DNA from 3 places in the Paenibacillus sp. IHB B 3415 genome. Region 2 is predicted to be linked to each of the others. Evidence: a T-box and tRNA genes for the amino acid it is inferred to sense, from the RefSeq annotation. Region 2 holds a T-box; the other regions hold tRNA genes.
What was found. A T-box is a leader RNA that pairs with one kind of tRNA and senses whether it is charged. The one in region 2 lies ahead of lysS (lysine--tRNA ligase), so its partner is inferred to be a tRNA-Lys.
Positions count from the first base shown of each region.

Region 1: it has a tRNA-Lys gene. The T-box ahead of lysS (lysine--tRNA ligase) is inferred to sense a tRNA for this amino acid. The anticodon was not compared.
Region 3: it has a tRNA-Lys gene. The T-box ahead of lysS (lysine--tRNA ligase) is inferred to sense a tRNA for this amino acid. The anticodon was not compared.

Region 1 is NZ_JUEI01000060.1:11,348-18,886, forward strand. Features, by position in the region: gene QW71_RS24120 (lytic transglycosylase domain-containing protein) at 1-100, shown strand, start outside; gene QW71_RS24125 (alpha/beta-type small acid-soluble spore protein) at 200-418, opposite strand; gene nrdR (transcriptional regulator NrdR) at 583-1,059, shown strand; tRNA gene QW71_RS24135 (tRNA-Ala) at 1,306-1,381, shown strand; tRNA gene QW71_RS24140 (tRNA-Lys) at 1,388-1,460, shown strand; gene nrdR (transcriptional regulator NrdR) at 1,847-2,338, shown strand; tRNA gene QW71_RS24150 (tRNA-Ala) at 2,585-2,660, shown strand; tRNA gene QW71_RS24155 (tRNA-Lys) at 2,667-2,739, shown strand; gene QW71_RS24160 (hypothetical protein) at 3,184-3,894, shown strand; gene QW71_RS38195 (copper amine oxidase N-terminal domain-containing protein) at 3,878-4,750, shown strand; gene QW71_RS24170 (hypothetical protein) at 4,948-5,982, shown strand; gene QW71_RS24175 (hypothetical protein) at 5,976-7,539, shown strand, end outside.
Region 2 is NZ_JUEI01000001.1:28,121-35,659, reverse strand. Features, by position in the region: gene QW71_RS00160 (TSUP family transporter) at 1-399, opposite strand, end outside; gene QW71_RS00155 (NUDIX domain-containing protein) at 522-956, opposite strand; gene QW71_RS00150 (hypothetical protein) at 1,291-1,470, opposite strand; gene QW71_RS00145 (YebC/PmpR family DNA-binding transcriptional regulator) at 1,704-2,423, opposite strand; gene lysS (lysine--tRNA ligase) at 2,518-4,071, opposite strand; T-box leader at 4,182-4,447, opposite strand; gene QW71_RS00130 (5-methyltetrahydropteroyltriglutamate--homocysteine S-methyltransferase) at 4,809-5,924, opposite strand; gene QW71_RS00125 (LysR family transcriptional regulator) at 5,940-6,872, opposite strand; gene QW71_RS00120 (phosphodiester glycosidase family protein) at 6,991-7,539, opposite strand, start outside.
Region 3 is NZ_JUEI01000060.1:30,917-38,455, forward strand. Features, by position in the region: gene QW71_RS24230 (reverse transcriptase/maturase family protein) at 1-1,220, shown strand, start outside; tRNA gene QW71_RS24235 (tRNA-Lys) at 1,314-1,386, shown strand; gene nrdR (transcriptional regulator NrdR) at 1,883-2,359, shown strand; tRNA gene QW71_RS24245 (tRNA-Ala) at 2,606-2,681, shown strand; tRNA gene QW71_RS24250 (tRNA-Lys) at 2,688-2,760, shown strand; gene QW71_RS24255 (GNAT family N-acetyltransferase) at 3,379-3,927, shown strand; gene QW71_RS24260 (TetR/AcrR family transcriptional regulator) at 4,091-4,684, shown strand; gene QW71_RS24265 (DoxX family protein) at 4,705-5,160, shown strand; partial or broken gene QW71_RS24270 (transcriptional regulator) at 5,465-5,758, opposite strand; gene QW71_RS24275 (TerD family protein) at 6,200-7,528, opposite strand.

The sequences.
Region 1 (7,539 bases), on a different contig from region 2:
AGCGTCTGTGAAGGATATCCCGTTCGGCGAGACCCGTCATTATGTACAGCGCGTCATTTATTATTATGACCAATACACGGAGCTCTACAGTGAATTCTGAGGCTCTGCTTTAAATATTGCATTTGTGCCGACATAAAAAGAAGCATCAAACGGCCCGGAGGCCGTTCAATACTTCTTTAGGCAAGCTTATGGAGACAGATTATTTGTATTGACCTGCCAATTGCTGTTCAGCCAGGGTTACAAGACGTTTAGTGATGTAACCACCGATCGAACCGTTTTCGTAAGAAGTTTTATTGCCTTGGTATCCATCTGGGGAGAGGGTGATACCTAGTTCTTGGGCAACTTCGAATTTCAGTTGTTCCAAGGCACCGCGTGAATTTGGAGCTACCAGGTTATTGGAGCTGTTGTTTTGGCTCATTGCTGTTCACCTCCTATCGGTTGGTAACTGTATTATGTGCCGGACTTGCCATATTCATAACAACAAATAAACGGTGATTTCTGGAAATTAACATAAGCCCCGTTTAGCCTGGTTATTCAGGAGCGGGGCATACCCATTCTTACTATGAGGAAGTGATGAAGCTTATGAAATGCCCTTACTGTGATCACACCAATACCAAAGTGCTTGACTCCCGTCCAGCCAATGAGAATAAGTCAATCCGCCGCAGGCGCGAATGCGAACTGTGCAGCCGCCGTTTCACCACCTTTGAAATGATTGAAGAGACCCCGCTGATCGTCATCAAAAAAGACGGCAGCCGCGAAGAGTTCAGCCGTGACAAAATCCTCCGTGGCCTCATCCGCGCCTGTGAGAAGCGTCCCGTTTCTGTAGAGCGTCTGGAAGTCATCGTATCCGAGGTTGAGAAAAGCCTGCGCGGCATCGCCCTGGCCGAGATCGAGAGCCGCCAGATCGGCGAGCTGGTCATGGAGCAGCTCTATCCTGTAGATGAGGTAGCTTACGTTCGCTTCGCGTCCGTGTACCGCCAGTTCAAGGACATCAACATGTTTATGAAGGAACTGAAGGGACTGCTCTCTAAGGGGACTGAGGAGCTGGACGGGCTGTAGGAGGCTTTGTGAAGAGGTAATGTGCCATTCCTGGCATAAAGGGGCTAGCCTTGATATTGTGAGGCTGGCCTCTGTGTGAAGCGCCTCTGCACAGAAATTAATTAATTTTATAAATGTGTTGACACTGATGCTGAATTTCTGTATTATATAGAAGTCGCCTACGAAACATAACAACTTGAAAGCGACTTGAGCGAACCGCTCAAAATGGATTTCAGAATACATAATGTGATTCGAAATCAAGCGTATGGGGAATTAGCTCAGCTGGGAGAGCGCATCGCTGGCAGCGATGAGGTCAGGGGTTCGAGCCCCCTATTCTCCACCATACTACGGACTCTTAGCTCAGTTGGTAGAGCAGTAGACTCTTAATCTATTTGTCCAGGGTTCGAGCCCCTGAGAGTCCATCACAGAAGAAACGGCAGAGATGCCGTTCTTTTTTTTGCGGTTTTTTTTCAAATAAAGGAAGCGAGATTATTAGGATATTTTGCTACTGTGCAAACAAAGAATATTGGTAAGGTGTTACCTTATTATCAATGCAGGGGTATTTAATTTATATTTGCAATTCGGTATGGTTTTTTGAGATCCATTCCATCCAAAAGAACGATTGCTATAGTACTTTATAAATTTTGGTGGAATGAGGGTTACTTTCCTGAAGTAATTTGAAGCTGGAGCATCGGTACAGCATCATGATTAATTTAGCAAAGTGTTTTTACTCCAAACTATAGGAACATTATTTTATTTCATCAATTATATATTTATCACCACAATTATTTTTCCGTAGTGACATTTTATCGCAGGCTATTCATATCATTGCCCTTACTGTGATCACACCAATACCAAAGTGCTTGACTCCCGTCCAGCCAATGAGAATAAGTCAATCCGCCGCAGGCGCGAATGCGAACTGTGCAGCCGCCGTTTCACCACCTTTGAAATGATTGAAGAGACCCCGCTGATCGTCATCAAAAAAGACGGCAGCCGCGAAGAGTTCAGCCGTGACAAAATCCTCCGTGGCCTCATCCGCGCCTGTGAGAAGCGTCCCGTTTCTGTAGAGCGTCTGGAAGTCATCGTATCCGAGGTTGAGAAAAGCCTGCGCGGCATCGCCCTGGCCGAGATCGAGAGCCGCCAGATCGGCGAGCTGGTCATGGAGCAGCTCTATCCTGTAGATGAGGTAGCTTACGTTCGCTTCGCGTCCGTGTACCGCCAGTTCAAGGACATCAACATGTTTATGAAGGAACTGAAGGGACTGCTCTCTAAGGGGACTGAGGAGCTGGACGGGCTGTAGGAGGCTTTGTGAAGAGGTAATGTGCCATTCCTGGCATAAAGGGGCTAGCCTTGATATTGTGAGGCTGGCCTCTGTGTGAAGCGCCTCTGCACAGAAATTAATTAATTTTATAAATGTGTTGACACTGATGCTGAATTTCTGTATTATATAGAAGTCGCCTACGAAACATAACAACTTGAAAGCGACTTGAGCGAACCGCTCAAAATGGATTTCAGAATACATAATGTGATTCGAAATCAAGCGTATGGGGAATTAGCTCAGCTGGGAGAGCGCATCGCTGGCAGCGATGAGGTCAGGGGTTCGAGCCCCCTATTCTCCACCATACTACGGACTCTTAGCTCAGTTGGTAGAGCAGTAGACTCTTAATCTATTTGTCCAGGGTTCGAGCCCCTGAGAGTCCATCACAGAAGAAACGGCAGAGATGCCGTTCTTTTTTTTGCGGTTTTTTTTCAAATAAAGGAAGCGAGATTATTAGGATATTTTGCTACTGTGCAAACAAAGAATATTGGTAAGGTGTTACCTTATTATCAATGCAGGGGTATTTAATTTATATTTGCAATTCGGTATGGTTTTTTGAGATCCATTCCATCCAAAAGAACGATTGCTATAGTACTTTATAAATTTTGGTGGAATGAGGGTTACTTTCCTGAAGTAATTTGAAGCTGGAGCATCGGTACAGCATCATGATTAATTTAGCAAAGTGTTTTTACTCCAAACTATAGGAACATTATTTTATTTCATCAATTATATATTTATCACCACAATTATTTTTCCGTAGTGACATTTTATCGCAGGCTATTCATATCATTGACGGACTAATAATGGTATCCAAGGAGGAAACGTCAATGGTTAATAAACGATTAAAGTCACAGGAACAGAATACAGAGATCTACGGAACGACCACCTATTCTCGAGATACGGGTAAGGGTCAAGCTGTCACACGAATCTTTAGCTTAGTGATTGGTGGTCTGCTGTTAAGCTCCAGTCTGCTGGGAGGGCTGCTTGGGTGTCCAATTGCTTATGCGAACCAGGTAAGCCCTTCGCCAGCCATTGCTGCTTCTGCTACAACTATTACTGAGTCTGATGATGCCTACCTTCTTAATTTAAGAAGAGCCGTTCAGGTACTCAACGAACAGGGGTGGAGCTTGCAAAGGTTAGAAGTTATTGCTAACAGTCTTACTGCTATTGAGCAGCGTCTGTCGGGCAACACGGAATATAACTACATGGACAAGCTGCGAACGGTCATTCTGGACACGGAAAAAGCGATCGTAATTCATGGAGGAGACGGCTTGAGTACCCTGCGGGGTGAAGAAAATACGATCAATGGCCAAATTCAGCGGATTAAACAAAAGATTGGGTTAACCACTACGGTATCAACGGTAAAATTAGCGGCAGTAAATCAAAATACCGCGCAATCCGAGATTACAACGGCAAAGGCAGCGATAGCAAGTAATGAGATTATCGTTATGCTGGATGGGGTCAAGCAGTCGTATTCCGTTGCTCGCTCCTGTAATGTCTGGAGGGACAGTATTGGTCCCAATGCGCGGTATATTTGAAGCCATGGGTTGTAAAATCAATTTTGATGCTGCCGGACAGGTCATTACAGCGGCAAAATGGGATACCTTCATCACACTGGCGTTAGGCGATAGCTACGGGTATGTGAATTTCGCCAAGATTCGGCTGGCGGTCAAAGCGCAGACAATCAAGAATACGACCATGGTTCCCCTGCGTTTTGTAGCAGAAGCCCTTGGAGCAAATGTCAATTATGATAAATCAAGCAATACGGTAACCATAGATAGCCAGAAGGATGTTCAAAAAGTAATTGGCGGAATAACCGTGAAATATGGCGATCATACGTACGGTAGTCAAAATAGCGACGAGTACAATAAGATCATGGCGATTGCCCAGGCAGCCGTAAGTAAATTCGAACAATACGAAATGCCTAAGGAATATGCGGAGTATATTGATGGTGTTCGGTGGTCAGGTGACAAGGCAGATCGCTCGGAACGCAACGTTCAGCTATACTTTGCAGAAGCAGATATTGGCGAATTGGTAAAGTCCGGGGTCAGCAAGGAAAAGATTGAACATGTATATAAAACAATGCTGCTTGCATGGGATTTAGCCGAAGGTAAGAGTAATCCGGGGGATGGATCGCCCAAATCTGCTTATGATAATCTGGTTAGAGGGGTCAGCGACTGTGATTCTGATGCTCAGGTACTGTCACTGGTTTTTGATATTATGGGCTATAATACAATCATTCTCGCTGGAAACAGTCATGCGGATATGTACGTTCAAGTTGGTGATATTTGGTGTAAGACTGTGGCTGGTACATTCACCAAAACGGGACTGCAAGATGTAAGGCCGAGTGATGCCCGGGTCGTTGCGCAGCCTACATTTGGAGAAAAGATTTGAATAAGCAAAAATAGAATTTATTATTTTTAGTGAAAAAGTCAGGGGTATATCCTCTGACTTTTTTTGTTTTTGGGCGAGGGATTTTAAAATTTAACGACAGTTATCCGGAAGCCGGATTATAAACAAGAAGAAATCAAAGCATTCAACGTCAAGCGTTTACCAATCGTCATTAACCAGACTTAAGGAGGTTAACAGTAATGAAGCAAACATGGTTCACCGCACTACTTGTCAGTGTAATAGGTGTATCTCTATTCTCAGGGTCAGCCGGAGCTTTATCCAGCAGCTCAAGTCCAGAAGTCGTCCAAGGAATCGTGCAATCTGTAGTTCAGCCCACTGAACCCAATAGTTTTGCAACAAATCCGTCTACGGAAGTGTCTACATCCACTATTCCCACTACTTCCGAGGTAGGTAGTCCAGTTGTAACTGAGGTTCTGAATAACCTAGAGGTGGTGACTACTTCTCCTGTTCCCGAGGCTGAAAGCACAGTTCAACCCACTGCATCCTCTATTTCCACTACTTCTACTGCATTACCAACTATTGATAAGTCCAACCGCATGGTCACGGATGGTATCCATGTCGAAGTCTACTATCCAGCCGGTAAGGAGGAACAAGCCTACATTCCTTCGTTCACGCTGGAATTGTGGTCGGCAGACACCAACACACGTATCAGTACGGTAACGGGTAATGCCGAGAATTATCAAGTCGCAGCAGGAAAGTACGCTCTGGTCTTCGCCCACCCGGGGTATCGATTGGGAGATCAGTTGGCGTTAGTCCTGCGTAAAGCCGGAACCGGGGTAGACAGCTTGCAGTTTTGTGAACAGAGTATAGACGGCAACGGCAATCCCTTTCAGCGCGAATATAAGGTAACGGAAAACACACATTACAGCTTTTCAATTGCCCCCTTTACCTATACGCAAGGTGATCAGGACGAACAAATCATTCAAGACCTGACAGCTACAATGCTCCGTCCGCTGAGCGCGACACTCAGCGCAGCATCTAACAAGAACGCGTTGGCACTGCAGGATGGGCAGGGCGGCAAGCTTGCTAATACCGGGGGCCAGATCGAATTGCTTGAGAACAAAGGAACACTGCAAGCCACTTCCGACGACCAAGGTCTGGTCTGGCTCGACACCGATAAGCTTACATGGATGTTCTTAGTTTCTCCTGCTGTCCCAACTACCGGAGGTGTTTCGCCGCAGTCAACCGAGCTGGAGCTTCCCCGGAGATGGTAACTGGAACAGCTAAAGGCATCACAGTGCTACCTGTGGTTTGGAATACCGGACCTTCGGTAAAGAGCGGCGAGATCAAAGTCACGGTTAACGTATCCGGTATTCCCGAGCTCAGCACAGCATGGAAGGTCTTCACCTTAAAATTAACAGATAAGCAGGGTACTACCCGAGTTTATTCAGTCAGTGATAGTCAGGCGGTATTCTCCGGTATTCCTGCAGGGACGTATACGCTGGAGGCCGAGTCTGCATATGCGAAGGTATTCTCTCTACCCCAGCAGATTTCCATAACGACAGATAAACGAGCCGAGCTAAAGCTAACGATCAATCCGCAGTATACACTTGAAATCTCTAAAGATGGCGAGCAATTCAGTTTCTCATTTCTGAATGTAGCAGGGGTCGCCAAGAAAGTTTACACCGGGACCAAGCCGCAAACCCTCGCTGTCGTTCCCGGCAATTCATACATGATTAAGGATACGGAGAATGGTACCATTCATACCATCGTCATTGGCGAACAATCCAAACTGACCCGAGTCGTATTAGGAGCCGGAGTCTTATTCGGGGGTACTGCCACAACGCCGCACACCGGCGACCCAATGCTGCTGTATATTTTGGGCCTTACTCTCATGCTGCTCCTGTCCATCGGGTTGTTTCTGTTATACCGGAAGATAAATAAAAAAACATCATCTAACCATTCTTGGATGAGTATTATACTGATTGCCGCACTCGGTAGTTCTATTTTATCCGCTTCTTTACCATCTGCAGCGTATGCCGATGGCGGCGGTGCGAATGTAGGCGGTACACCACCGGCAACTGGTAGCAGTGGGTCGGCCACCGCTGCCGGAACGTTCCAAACCTCGAACAAGGTAGCCATTCTGCAATTTGGTTTTATTCCGAACAAGGTCAAAAGCAACGGTTCCGGGGTATTGACCGCATCATCGACAGCCACCGATCTGCAGGATGATTTTAAATTCAACTACGAGCCGTACATGTTCTATATGGCTCCGAGCAAAACATCCGATCAGTTGTTCCGTAAGAACGGCTCGGGGGTCATTACGTTCGAAGAAGCTGGAACCGGTTCAACCCTGTATGGCAGTAATCCCCTCTACCCGGGCAGTACCAAGGGAGTCGACAAAGCCGCCATATTGCAACGAACCTTAGAGTATGCGGATAATGCAACCCAAGCTATGGACGGTAACTACTTCAAACATGTCATTGCGGAAACCTTGGTCGCGATGGACCCGGGCAATCCAGATCGCTCCTTATCTGGCGAGGGGTCGGCGTCAACCATTGGTGATTCATTAAAAAATATGCTTGAGGACTATATCTTAAAGCATGGTAGCGACGACCAATGGGACAAACTGGATTCGCAGATTGTATCCAGCTTGATGTTCCAAGGATATATGGACTTAATTCGGGACAAAGGAATTCTTAAAGGCAATGCCTATACAGCCTATGCCCAAATGATGCAGGAGAAGTTCAGCAAGAATGAGATTGTCTTTTTCGCCCAAACGCTGGTTGGTATCAGTGTCAAGGATAATGCCAGCCCTACTAGCCGCGACT
Region 2 (7,539 bases):
GCTGCCGGAGAAGGTGGATACGTCCCCCCAGGCTTTTTTGAACAAAGTATAGACCGTTATCACTACCAGCATTACAATGACAAGCGGCTTCAGAAACTCTGAAGGTACCTGACGGACGGTAAGTGTACCGGCCACCGCCCCAATGATGGATAACGGAATCAGTGTCCGGACCAGCTTGAAATTGATTTTGCCAGAGCGCACGAAAGAGGCCGTACTGGTCAGCGAGCACATTGACCCGGCTAATTTGCTGCTGCCCAGCAGCAGAGGAAGCGGAATCCCTACGGACAGCAGTGCAGGAATTGCAATCAGTCCTCCCCCGCCTACCACAGAGTCAATTAATCCGGCCAAAAAACCGCAAAGCACCAATACTGCCACCATGCCAATCGTCCAATCTTCCATCCTGCGGAAATCCTCCTGCTATGTACTTTACATTTGTTTTCAGTAAACTTCATTCAGCATACACAATTTTGGCGGGATGCACCATAGATTTGTGAAAATGCGCACGGCTCCGGTTACTCCTGTCACGCCCATCCATGTGAAGCAAACCAGATACCATCCCTGAACTTGCTCCAGGCCTCCTGCACAAAAGGAATTACATTCTCCGGAAGATCATCCAGCGGGAACCAGCGCAAATCATCGCATTTATCCGGCTCGGTGTTGCTAATCTCACCACTCCAATGCTCCGCTCTGAAGAAGAAATCAATCCGTTCATTTCCGGAAATCCGGATATGCATCGCTCCGAGCATTTCAAGGTCTGATGGCGCGATGACAGCACCGCATTCTTCCCGGACTTCACGGATGGCGGCGGAGAACAACTCCTCACCTCCATCCAGCTTGCCCGCAGGCAGACCATAATCCCCGTCATGATGTCCTGTGTTCAAGCGCCGCAGCAGCAATATTTGCCCGTCTTTGATCAGAAATACATGGACTACACTCAACAACCGGAAAGGTTCCATTTCGTAATTCCTCCTGTTTGATCAGCTAACCAATTAAAGAGAACATTAGTTTGCATATTTACAATCGACTATAGCATACCAGGCTGTACTTTGTCAGACGGAAAGGGTACTGTCTACTTCATTGAATACCAAAAAAGCGGTGAGGTTGCCCTCACCGCCCGCATGGCCCCTGCTTCACTTACAGGAGCAAATCATTTATACGTATTCTGCTCATTTTTCTTATAGGTCGTTTTGTCATCCTTTAGAGATTCCTTGCGGATGTCACTCTTCTTCTGTTCCATCTGGGGGTCCCCCCCCCCGCCCGCATGGCCCCTGCTTCACTTACAGGAGCAAATCATTTATACGTATTCTGCTCATTTTTCTTATAGGTCGTTTTGTCATCCTTTAGAGATTCCTTGCGGATGTCACTCTTCTTCTGTTCCATCTGCTGCGCTTCCTGGCTGGTGACCGGGTCCTGATCAAGCTCCTTGACGGTATTAACCAGGTTCTTATCCGGTGTTGTAAATTCCTCCACTGCATTGCCTCCTCTACGTAGTGTGCTGCTCGGTTCGGTTTATTTTGGCAAAGATCGGTATAGAATATACACAGCATGGCAGAAGTAAAAAAGCGGACAAGCCTGAAAATGGGCTTGTCTGCTCGGTTCGGTTTATTTTGGCAAAGATCGGTATAGAATATACACAGCATGGCAGAAGTAAAAAAGCGGACAAGCCTGAAAATGGGCTTGTCCGCTTAGCAAAGCAGCTTATTCTATTCTTCCGAATCTACGTTGTGGTAGACCTGCTGCACATCGTCCAGTTCTTCGAGAGCGTCAATCAGCTTCTCGAACTGCGCCTGTGCATCTTCAGGCAGAGCTACATAATTCTGTGGAAGCAAAGTCAGCTCGGCTACGGTGAATTCCGTAATGCCTGCGCCGCGGAAAGCTTCCTGTACAGCGTGGAACTGGTCGGGTTCGGCATATACGATCACTGCTTCATCCTCTTCCAGCACATCACGGACATCCAGGTCTGCTTCAATCAGCAGCTCCATGACTTCATCCGCAGTTTTGCCTTCCACACCGATAACAGCTGTCGGATCGAACATATACGTTACCGAACCGCTGACCCCCATATTGCCGCCGTTCTTACTGAAGGTGGAGCGTACCAGCGGAGCTGTACGGTTAACGTTATTGGTCAGCGCATCGACTACGATCATCGAACCGCTTGGACCGAAGCCTTCATAACGAAGCTCCACGTAATTTTCGTCGCCGCTGCCTTTTGCCTTTTCAAGTGCGCGGTCGATAATCGCCTTCGGCACATTGTAAGTTTTGGCCCGTTCCAGAACCACCTTCAGTGCACGGTTGGATTCCGGATCAGGTTCACCCTTCTTAGCGACAACATAGATTTCTACTCCGAACTTGGCGTAGACCTTACTTGTATTGGCATCCTTGGATGCTTTCTTTTCCTTAATATTATTCCACTTACGACCCATATCGTTACCGCTCGCTTTCCAACATTTGATTAAAAACAGTCCTGTATATTATACCTCTGTTCGATATATCCCGTAAAGGGCCGTACGGCTCCATTCATAAATCCAGTAAAGACAGCATCCGGTCCGTCCCCGCAGCCTGAATAAGCATCGGCAGACGCGGGCCTTCATCCGCACTCAGAACCAGCTGATAGATAATGGTGAACAGCCTTTTTTGCTGAGTCCGCATTGTTTTTTTGTCTTCATGATGACAGATCGCATAGATTTGGGTCATTCTCTGCCCTTCGTCCAGCTCCTCGTTCCGCAGCAGGCTGCAGAGGGTGCGCAGCCATTTCAGCTCTACCAGGTCCAGGGAATGATAGTAGGCTAAGTCCGGCGAAGTATTGACCGTTACCAGCTTGTGTGGCATCCAGTTTCTGATCCAATGCTCTGCCCGGTCCGCAGTCTGCCGCAGCTGATCTTGATCAGCCTCCGCCCCATTCTTGGCGAGAATATCCCGGAGCATCCGCCGGTCGAAGTTGATTAGCGGCAGCAGACTGGACACCTGACTGAAGCTTGGGGCCATCCCGGCCGAGCCGCTTAGCAGCGACAGCTTCAGCGCATCTGCAAGGTCACCGGTTAATGTCCCGGCATGAACTCCAGCAGCATATCGCTCGAACTCCGCATAATTGCGCAGCACATCCTCATCCAGCCCAATATGAAAAGCCGCATTCGGCTGGTATTTGGCGAACAGGAACAGGATATTCTCCGGGGCGTATATGTTCAGCAGATCATCCGGCGTGTAATTATGCCCGGACGAGCTGGACATTTTGGCGTAACTGCCTTTAATGCTGATAAATTCATAGGGCACGTACATCGGCGGCGGGTTCCTGAAGATTCGCTCCGAGATCACTGCGGCCACATTATAGCTTCCGGTTTCAGACGAATGATCACGTCCTCCAGGCTCAAACACCACCTGCTCCATGTTCCAGCGCATCGGCCAGTCGATTTTCCAGTGCAGTTTCATGTTGTCAGCCTCAGGAACATTTATGGTATCGGCATGACCGCACTTACAGCTGTACACCACGGTCTCTGCACTGTCGTCGAAGCTGAGTATCGTTGTCGCATCTTTTCCGCATCGTCCGCAGTATACATTCACCGGATAAAAGGCCGCCCGGTCTTCCGCAGAGCTCTCCCCTGTTTTGAACGACATCAGAATATCGTAGATCTCTTCCCGGTGGCGCAGGGCATGTAGGATTGCCGGATTATAGCGGCGTGACTGGTATTCCCGGCTCTGATAGATGAATTCAGGCTCGATCTCAAACGCCTGCAGCGCCTGCTCAAACTCCGCCTCGAAATGTGCCGCATACGAAGTATGGCAGCCATGCGGACAGGGAACCTGTGAATACGGCAGCCCTATATATTGTCCGAACGCAGGGTCCACAAGCTTCGGCACCTTCCGGAACCGGTCAAAGTCATCCCACGAGAAAATGAACCGTACCTCCTTCCCCGCCCGCCGCAGTGCTTTGGCTACGAACGAAGTGGTTACAATCTCGCGGAAATTTCCGATATGGACCGATCCGGACGGACTGATCCCCGATGCACATACAAAAGTCTGACGCTCCTGATGGTTTTCTATTAACTGGTTTGCAATTTTTTCTGCCCAATGCATTGGCAAATCACCTCTACTGTTAGTATGGAGCTCATGTGGAGCCTATTAGACTTGGCACGACGCCCGGCCGCCCGGGAACGCAAAAAAGCTCCCGCCCTCAAGATTGTTATCTTGAGGACGAGAGCTTGAATAAGCTTCGCGGTACCACCTCTGTTCGCGGACATGTTGCCAGGCCCGCCTCTTCGGGTACGGCCATTACGCTTATACCCTATCTCTGTAACGGGAGATCCCGGCATAGCATCCTTGGGCATTGTGCCCAATTCCGTATGCAGCTCAGAGACTTTTTTCAGATCAGACGCTTCGCTGCCCCATTTCACCACTCTGGAGCTCTCTGTGAACGCTGCCGCCTGCCTACTCTTCTCTTCATCGCTTGTGTGTATGTAAGTAATTATCAGCAATATTACTCCTGGTAGGTTGTTTCTGTCAATAACTCTTCTTCATATTTCCTGGAACGGAAGCAGTCAGTCGGCGTCAGTAGCTTTAGCTGCATTTTGTACACTTATTTTGAAGAATTAAATCACTGAAGTGACTTTAGTTGTATTTCGTGCACCTATTCCCCGGAAAATCCCGCTTTCAGCCTTTACCAGATCAATATAATTGCAGAGAATACAGTTATATCGTCCATTATCGGCAAAGGAGCTGTTATAAGTGTACAAAGTACAACTATTCTAATAGATAACTGGCGTGTTAACCAGATCCGTGCCTCGCAGACACATAGAGATCAGCCTTCTAATAGCTTACACCCAAACCTCATCCGCCGTCTCAATCACCAGCCGCAGCTTGTCCCACTGCTCTTCTTCCGTCAGGATATTCCCTTCCTCGGAGGAGGCGAAGCCGCATTGGGTGCTGAGACAGAGCTGATTAATATCCACGTATTGAGAAGCTTCGGCGATCCGGGCTTTGAGCTGCTCTTTGTTCTCCAGCCCGCCATGCTTCGTGGTCACCAGCCCCAGCACTACAAATTGGTTACGAATAAAGCGCAGCGGTTCGAAATCACCAGAACGTTCATTGTCATATTCCAGGAAGAACGCGTCCACTTCGGCACCAGCGAACAGCTCTTCTGCAACCGGCCCGTAGCCCCCGGCAGCAAACCAAGTCGAGCGGAGATTACCTCTGCACACATGCAGCGCAATCGTCATATCCGCAGGGCGGGCAGCGATGCTCTCATTAATCAGCCGCACATAGTCCTTCGCCAGCTGGTCGGGATCGACGCCTCTGCTGCGAAGATGCGCCCGGTGTTTGCCGCTGCAAAGTGTGCCCCACGTGGTATCATCCAGCTGCAGATACCGGCAACCGGCATCGTAGAAGGCCTGAATTGCATCCCGGTACACCCGGATGATATCTCCATACAGCGTTGCGGAATCCGAGTAGACCTCGTTTCCGTTATAATCCTGCACGAAATGAAACAGCGCCGGTGAGGGAATGGTCATTTTGGCAAGCGTGTCTCCGGCCATCTGCTGCAAACTGCTGAAGTCTGCCACCATAGGATGGTCGCCGAATGCGATTTTACCGGTAATCTTGAAGCTCTCTGCCCGGTTCACCGGTTCCTTGGAGCTGCCGGCCGGCCCGAGCGTGATCTTCTGCGTCCCCTGTACCCCGAAGAAGAAATCAAGATGCCACCAGGAGCGGCGGAACTCGCCATCGGTTACGGCATGTAGCCCCAGGGATTTCTGCTGCTGGAGCAGCTTGGCAATCTCTATGTTCTCAACCTCACGCAGTTCCCCGGCGGTCATGGTACCTTGGGCATGCAGGCTGCGCGCAGCTTTGAGCGCTTCTGGCCGCAGGAAGCTTCCGACAATGTCATAGCGAAAGGGCGGTGCATTTCTTGTCGATCCGATAACTGGACTACTCATACGTCCCTCCTGCTGTTAAAGTAAGAATGATTCAAGCTCGAAATAATTATCCGACACCAGATCATTCAGAATGTTAATATACCCCGACATAATCTCGCTCGGTTTACGGTCCTTGTGGGCAATCCAGCCGACAGAGAACACCTCTTTGCTGTCAAAAGGAATAGTGACCAGTCCCGCATCATTCAGCTCAGAGGCCATTATCCCTGTGCCTACCGTATACGAATCACTTCCGAGCAGCAGATGAGTCAGTGTGGCGCGGTCGGTAACTTTAATATTCTTCTCAATCTGCGTGAAGCTAAGCATTTCCTCCGAGAAGTGCAGTGAATTGTTATCCCCCTGCTCAAAAGTAATATAAGGAAACGCAAGAATATCATCAATAGTGATTCTCTCTTTGCCGGCCAACACATGTCCTGCCCGCACATATACATGCGGATTCGTATTGAATAGCGGTGTAAACTTCAGGTTCCCGTCGCTGAACAGCTTGTTCATTACCTTATAGTTACTCTCATTGATATACAGAATACCAATATCGCTGCGCAGGGTACGCACATCCTCAATAATCTCATAGGTCTGTGTCTCCCGCAGGCTGAAATTGTATTCCGCTATCTTACTCTCCTTCATCAGCTTCACAAATGCGTCCGTAACAAAAGCATAGTGCTGCGTTGATACCGAAAAGTAGATCGGACTGCGTTTCTTGCCGGTATAGCGGTTCTCCATAAACTCCGTTTGTTCAATAATCTGCCGGGCATAGCCCAGAAACTCCATGCCTTCCGCCGAGATACTGATCCCCCGGTTGTTGCGTTCGAAGATTGTAATGCCAAGCTCGCTCTCCAGCTCCTTGATAGCATTCGAGAGGCTGGGCTGTGACACAAATAGCCTTTTGGCCGCTTCGTTCATAGAGCCGCTGTTCGCAATCTCAATTGCGTAGCGGAGCTGCTGCAATGTCAAACCTGTTCCCCCTCTGATCAAGGAATTCACCTATGCTACAAATAAGAATTTAATAGTTATCCTATCACACCTTGCCGCGCCTAATCTACTAGGGAATATGCAGCGTGAAAAGCTAAAGTTATTGGGTCCGCTTCTTGCCTGCATCGATTTTGGACGGATCCAGTCCTTCCCAGATGTTCTTGATATCCGCCTGCTCGGGATTCTCAAACACCAGGAATGCCGTAGGCAGATAACGCTCCCCGTATTGTGAAGAAGGCTTGTTAAGAATCTCGTTATCCTTCACCAGTACCGTGGATGATCCCCCGTCCAGATTGGCTGCGATCACTGCACCCTGCTTCAGCATAATCTGCTGCACATCATACAGGTTCGCCCCGATGCTGTAGCCCGGCTGCCGCCCGTCGATGACCACGAAGATCAGTGCGCCGTCAGCCCGCTGGCCCATAGCCGTTCTTGGGGCGATCCCCCAGCCTTCAGCGGCATTCTTGATCTGGCCTTTGCCGTTCACGATAATCCGCGGCTGAAAAGTCACCGCCTCCTGCACACCCAGCTTGCTTAGCTCATCTAACGTGTAATTTCCGGCAATCATTTTGCCTTCTTTATCAAGACCCACAATCTGCGTAGACTTCTTGCCGCCAAGTCCGTTATAGTACAGCTTCCCTTGCGAGAC
Region 3 (7,539 bases), on a different contig from region 2:
GTAATCCAGACAAAGTCAAGGAACATGGGTTTTACCCTTTTATCCACTACACTTTATCTTTTATAAAGTATAATAAGAGTTTTGGAAAAAAGGTAAAGACTCGTGAGATTTGTTATTCTGCACATCTAGATCGTTATATTTATCAATACTATGGATTCAAGCTAAATCAACAATACAATTTAAGAGTAGAATTGGATGGAATCAATCATTCATCTATAGCTTATCGCGATAATTTACATAAGAATAATATTCATTTTGCCAAGGCAGCCATAGATTTTATTAAAAACTCAAAGAGTTGTTATGTAATTATAGGCGATTTCACCAAATTTTTTGATAGCCTAGACCATACATATCTAAAAAAGATGCTTTGTAACTTATTGGGAGTTTCAAAATTACCAGCTGACTACTATGCTGTTTTTAAAAATATAACTAAATATTCTGTTTGGAAATTAGAACATTTACTTAAGACAAATGGTTTTGAAAATAATGTTAGGGGGATACAACAACTTAATAAGTCCAAGATGGTTCTTTCGCCTGTCAAGTTTAAGGAATTAAAAAAACAGAATGTTAAGCCTAACAAAAACACTTACGGTATTCCCCAAGGTTCAGCAATTAGTGCAGTTCTATCTAATATCTATATGTTAGAATTCGATAAAAAATTGAATGATTACGTCACTGAAAGATCTGGTCTTTATATGAGATATAGTGATGATTTTATCATCGTATTACCAAAAGAGGATCTCGGTGTGTTTAAAACTCAATATCAATTCGTTAATTCAGTTATCAACTTGGTTCCCCATGTGTACTTGGAGCCAGAAAAGACACAGGTATTTGATTATAATAACGGGAAGGTTAAAAGCTGTAACGAGGACGTATTAATAAATGTCGAAAATGGAAAAGAGATTATAAATTATTTAGGCTTTACGTTTGATGGTGAGAAAGTAACTCTAAGGGACAAAACTGTATCGAAATATTACTACAGATTGTACCGAAAATTAAATACAATTGTTAAAAATAATGGACGCACAAAAACAGGCAAGAGAATCAGCTGTAAAAATGTTTATTTAAAATATTCTATAAAAGGATCGAGTCAGGATGATGGGAATTTTATCTCATATGTGAAGAGAGCTGAAAGAGTATTTGACAAGGAAGAGTCTGTGGGCCTTGTGAGAAAGAGGCATATGCAAAAAATTAGAAAGCAACTGAATAAAATAAACTAGATTTTTGGGCAGTGCCCCTGACCATCACGCCAGAGCGCATCGCTGGCAGCGATGAGGTCAGGGGTTCGAGCCCCCTATTCTCCACCATACTACGGACTCTTAGCTCAGTTGGTAGAGCAGTAGACTCTTAATCTATTTGTCCAGGGTTCGAGCCCCTGAGAGTCCATCACAGAAGAAACGGCAGAGATGCCGTTTTTTTGTTGTTTCTTCATACCATATATATAGCTGTAGACGGATATCAAAAATTATGTTTTCGTTCTTACAGCATGTTCCTCCGGGGACTTTTCTATAAATCAAGGGAGCATCTCTTCCCAGGCGGGTGATACTACACCTGTAATATCGAATGTTGAAACTAATTTCCCCAAAAAAGATGGTTGGTACATAGTTCCGAAGAACAGCGGCGAACTGGATGTTTCCGTAAATGCTACAAACGTTGAAACGATTCTTTTTTGGGCGGTCCCAACGGGCACAGAAGCTTGGGGAGAGAGAGAACTTGTCGGTTACGATATAAATGGAGAAGATGGTTGGAATCTAACCTGGAATATATCTGGGATGTCATTGCATCATCGAATTGCCATCCAAGCATTAGGGAGCGATGGGAGAACAATCACCGATGAAACGATACAAATTCCCATTCTTACTATGAGGAAGTGATGAAGCTTATGAAATGCCCTTACTGTGATCACACCAATACCAAAGTGCTTGACTCCCGTCCAGCCAATGAGAATAAGTCAATCCGCCGCAGGCGCGAATGCGAACTGTGCAGCCGCCGTTTCACCACCTTTGAAATGATTGAAGAGACCCCGCTGATCGTCATCAAAAAAGACGGCAGCCGCGAAGAGTTCAGCCGTGACAAAATCCTCCGTGGCCTCATCCGCGCCTGTGAGAAGCGTCCCGTTTCTGTAGAGCGTCTGGAAGTCATCGTATCCGAGGTTGAGAAAAGCCTGCGCGGCATCGCCCTGGCCGAGATCGAGAGCCGCCAGATCGGCGAGCTGGTCATGGAGCAGCTCTATCCTGTAGATGAGGTAGCTTACGTTCGCTTCGCGTCCGTGTACCGCCAGTTCAAGGACATCAACATGTTTATGAAGGAACTGAAGGGACTGCTCTCTAAGGGGACTGAGGAGCTGGACGGGCTGTAGGAGGCTTTGTGAAGAGGTAATGTGCCATTCCTGGCATAAAGGGGCTAGCCTTGATATTGTGAGGCTGGCCTCTGTGTGAAGCGCCTCTGCACAGAAATTAATTAATTTTATAAATGTGTTGACACTGATGCTGAATTTCTGTATTATATAGAAGTCGCCTACGAAACATAACAACTTGAAAGCGACTTGAGCGAACCGCTCAAAATGGATTTCAGAATACATAATGTGATTCGAAATCAAGCGTATGGGGAATTAGCTCAGCTGGGAGAGCGCATCGCTGGCAGCGATGAGGTCAGGGGTTCGAGCCCCCTATTCTCCACCATACTACGGACTCTTAGCTCAGTTGGTAGAGCAGTAGACTCTTAATCTATTTGTCCAGGGTTCGAGCCCCTGAGAGTCCATCACAGAAGAAACGGCAGAGATGCCGTTTTTTTGTTGTTTCTTCATACCATATATATAGCTGTAGACGGATATCAAAAATTATGTTTTCGTTCTTACAGCATGTTCCTCCGGGGACTTTTCTATAAATCAAGGGAGCATCTCTTCCCAGGCGGGTGATACTACACCTGTAATATCGAATGTTGAAACTAATTTCCCCAAAAAAGATGGTTGGTACATAGTTCCGAAGAACAGCGGCGAACTGGATGTTTCCGTAAATGCTACAAACGTTGAAACGATTCTTTTTTGGGCGGTCCCAACGGGCACAGAAGCTTGGGGAGAGAGAGAACTTGTCGGTTACGATATAAATGGAGAAGATGGTTGGAATCTAACCTGGAATATATCTGGGATGTCATTGCATCATCGAATTGCCATCCAAGCATTAGGGAGCGATGGGAGAACAATCACCGATGAAACGATACAAATTACTAACGAATAGATCACGATTGGATAGCCCATTCATTTTCAAATTGCGATTTGATGAAGAGGGGCTGGGGTGCACCAGCCTTTACTCAAGGATAGTTTCCACGCAGTGTACTCTTCGCGGCTAGTCATTGATTCTTTAAGAAGGGAGTAATTCCATGATCATTGATAATCAGGAATACCTTGTCAAAGGTTTAAACTACACGATCCGTTCAGCAGTTAAGGCAGATGCGAAGTCTCTGTCCGGGGTAAGGCTTAAAGTTGACGGGGAGACCGAGCATATGGACCGGGTGCCGGGAGAAGCTTTTATTGATGAAGCCGGATTTGAAACAATTATTGAGAGGGATACGAACCATCCGCGGAATATATGTCTGGTTGCGGAAGCGGACGGCAGAATCATTGGCTATTCCCGGTGTGAAGGACATGATCTTCAGCGGTTTAAGCACAAGGTGGAATTTGGGGTAGGAGTCTTGAAACAATATTGGGGCTTCGGAGTAGGTAAAAACCTTCTGCAGGTGTCCATTTCCTGGGCTGACGCAAACGGAATAACCAAAATCATTCTAAGCGGCGTTCTGGAAACCAATGAGAAGGCTATCCGCTTGTACCAAAGCCTTGGTTTTGAAGTTGAAGGGATACTGAAGAAGGACCGTATCCTGTCAGACGGCAAATATTACAGTACATATATAATGGCGAGATATACAGATTAGGTCTGAGAGTAGAATGGCTTGATTATCCCCAAGAACGGCAGAGCTGCTGTTCTTTTTTATTTGTCTCGGGTATCTGAGCCCCCTTTTCTATTTACAAACCGATGGTCGGTATGTATAATCATGATAAATTAAAGTCAAAGCAGAACGAAGGAGGAGAATCGCCATGAAGAACTCAGATCGCCGGAAGCAGACCATCCGGCAACTACTGGATGCAACCAAGGAATTGTTGCGGGATAAAAGCTGCCATGCGATCACCTTAAAGGATATCATGGAGCAATCGCAATTATCGAAGGGTGCAATATTCCATTATGTAAAGAGTAAGGATGAGATTTTTGCCTGGGTGCTGGAGGAGCGGCTTGAAGCCGTGAATGAACGTTTTGAGGAAGAAGTGGCAGGCAGCCTTAACAAAACATTCGACGGGCCGATGCTGGCCATCTCCAGGAGCCTTGCAGGATTGGAAGACAGCCATGAAGCGACTAATAAGGTTCTTCTATACTTGCTGGGCAAGGAGAATGAACCGGCTGTAGCGGAAGTCCTTGCGCATTTTCATGAGCGGTCGGTATCAGTCTCCAGGCAGTGGATTACAACGGGTCAAAGGCACGGGGTGATCAAAGAAAACGTGAACCCTGATGAGACGGCGGAATTGTTCGTCCTGCTGTCACTGGGTCTGCGTGTGCGGGCATCCCTGCGCCCATCATCTAAGTCAGTTGCAGCGAAAGAGGTATCGGACTTTATGGCTGGAATTCTAAAAAAATAAAGTTAAGGGAGGATTATAAAATGGTTCCTTTTATAGCGCTCATCTTATCCTTTTTGTTGTTTCGGGTGGTTGGTCTCCTGGGCGTGACTTATTGGAATGACTGGCATACCTCCATTCAATGGGCAGTATCCATAATGCTCCTAATGGGTGCTTCTGCTCATTGGGGGCGGCGGCGGTCTGATTTGGTAGGAATGGTGCCGCCTGGTTTTCCGCAGAAAGAATGGATTGTGACGGTTACCGGGATCTTGGAAATTGCCGGAGCTATCGGTATCCTTCTGCCCGCTTTCTCACCAGCTGCTTCTGTGTGCCTCATTTTGCTTCTTATCGCAATGCTCCCCGCCAATATCTATGCCGCCCGCAACAAGTTGACAATCGGCGGCAAGCCTGTGCCGAAATTGCCGGTGCGCATAGGAATTCAGATCATATTTATCACTGCAGTACTGCTTGCCTCCCCAGTGTTCTATCTACCTGGTTAGCGGGGGAACACTCAGCCATCCGCTACAAGCAACAAATTAAGCTGCTGCACCTCTTGCCCGCCCACTCACACGCCTCTACCTGCCACGACCGGAGCGACATAGTGCCATTTGTTGTTGCATACAACACTATTATTTATAAACCATTCCCTAGTTATGACGCCAGGCAACCATTCCTTCCCTAAAGATCGTTATAAGAACAGATCAAATTATCTGGCAATTTAGCATGCTGCCCACCCCTGTTACTTAGTTAAACTCTTAGCTGATAGGCACGATTACGCTGCTGCCCGCCGCTTGCGATATCCAATCTAACATCAAGATCTCTGGCATGAGGTCCATAGCCCTGAATCTCAATTCCGCCCTTTACACCTCCAGGCATATAAGCCAAATCCAAATAGCGGTACCCGTTATTGAAGTCGCGCACTTCCCATTCCGGAAACAAATGATCCAGATTCCCGATTGCCGGAAACCATACTGTGCGGAGGAACTCAACCGTTCCATGGCCTAATCCTTTACCGAGTAACTCCTTTCGCCGGTGGTTACTTTCATTCTCCAGATTGTTTTTCAACCATTCCTCATACTGTTGTTCAAATCTCGGCATCGCTGTACATCCTCCTTGAGTGCTATTTTCCCTCGCAAAAAAGCCGCCTTAATACTCACCCCTTCCTTAAATCAATCTCGGATGGGGGAGAGCATTAAAAGCGGCGTGTGCTTCACAACCTATGTCTTCTATTATAACGCGAAGTGAAAAGTGAATTCATAGCAAAGGTCTCAGATGAGCACAAACTCTACCAAAATTACTTTCGCGACTAACCAACGATTTTCTGAATTCCTACTTCTGACTGTCGCTTGCGGACACCACAGCCTTTATTTTTGATAATCAGCATATTTTGCCGAGCTAACGGACCGTACGGTACTTATCCCATGGCATCTGGCAATATTTCACCCGAATATCAGCAAATAAGTACATCTGTGTCCGTAAGAAATACGAAACAGGGTTTTTCAAGGAAATAAGAACTCTCAGGTCCGCAACCGAGTCCCACTATTTGCTCCCGGCTTCCCATCTCAGATTCCAGTTATAGTGCTGATCTAATTCCTCGTGTCCGGCGAAATATTCTACGAGCCGCTCCACGCTGAAGGTCTCATCCTGCTGATTACGAATCATGGCGATGGCACACATTCCCTTATTATTGTTATGCTCATCCAGCCGGACTTCGATATCAGGTCCGTTCTGCTGCCTGATAGTCACACGGGCGTCAGCCTGCGACCAGTTCGTGATTCCCTCATAGATAAAGGCAAAGACAACAATCCGGCTGATCTCGGAAAGATAATGGCCGTTAATCCGCAGATTCTCACCTGTGGCGATCGAGCCGGTGCGGTCATCCCCGTCCAGGGAGATGTAGGGCGGCCTGTTCAAGCTGCCGAAGGACTCACCGAGTGCCTGGACAGAGCCTTTAAGCCCATTTTTTAATTCAAACAGACAACCGAGATCAAGATCGATGCCTTTGCTGCCGAACCAGCCGGATGATTGGGTCTGCACCCAGTTCAGGTTAATCAGAATCTCGCCTAGTGATCCAGCCCCTTTCTGCAGATTGATCCGCTCCCCACGTTTCTTAAGCAGGAGGGTACCCGGATTTAATGGAGGGGCTGGAGGTGATGCTGGCGATGCTGGAGGTGAAGCTGGTGAAGAAGGAGGCAAATTACCCGCTGGTTTCGGCCGTGACCTCAGCTCCGGGAGAATAAGGGGAGACTGCTGCGGCTGAACGACCCGGCTGGCGGGCTGAACAGACGGCAGAATGTCATTGATCCGAATCCCATAACTTTGGCATAGAGCAGCTAAGCCGCCTGCATATCCGGAACCCACTGCGCTGAATTTCCATTCATTCTGGTATCTGTAGATTTCTCCGGCGACAATCGCGGTCTCTACAGTGAACGCATTACCCAGTCTGTAGCGGAGAAGCTCAGTTCCATCAGCAGCGTTGATGATCCGTAAATATGCATCGTCCAGCAGCGAGAAGCTATGCTGCCGCTTCTCAGCCTCATAAATCGTTAGTGCAAATGCAATCCGCTCGTATTCTGCAGGAATCTGACTCAGACTGACAGCGATTTGAGTGTTGTCGGTTAACCCTGCGTAGGCTTTTTTATCGGACTGCAATACACTAACAGACTGGTCCTGAGTGGAAGTGTTGCCATAAAAAATAAGGTCCTCATCTTTTGAGACGCTCTGGGATGGCGTAAGCAAAAAGGCGGAAAAATCAACCTCAACCGCAGAGCCCGTATTGTGCCAGCCCATTCCGACGATGATACGGGTAAGGAGAGGCGTATCTTTTGTTAAGTTGCACTTTTGTCCCTTTATCAGTTCAACGGTCATTGGAACCAGCC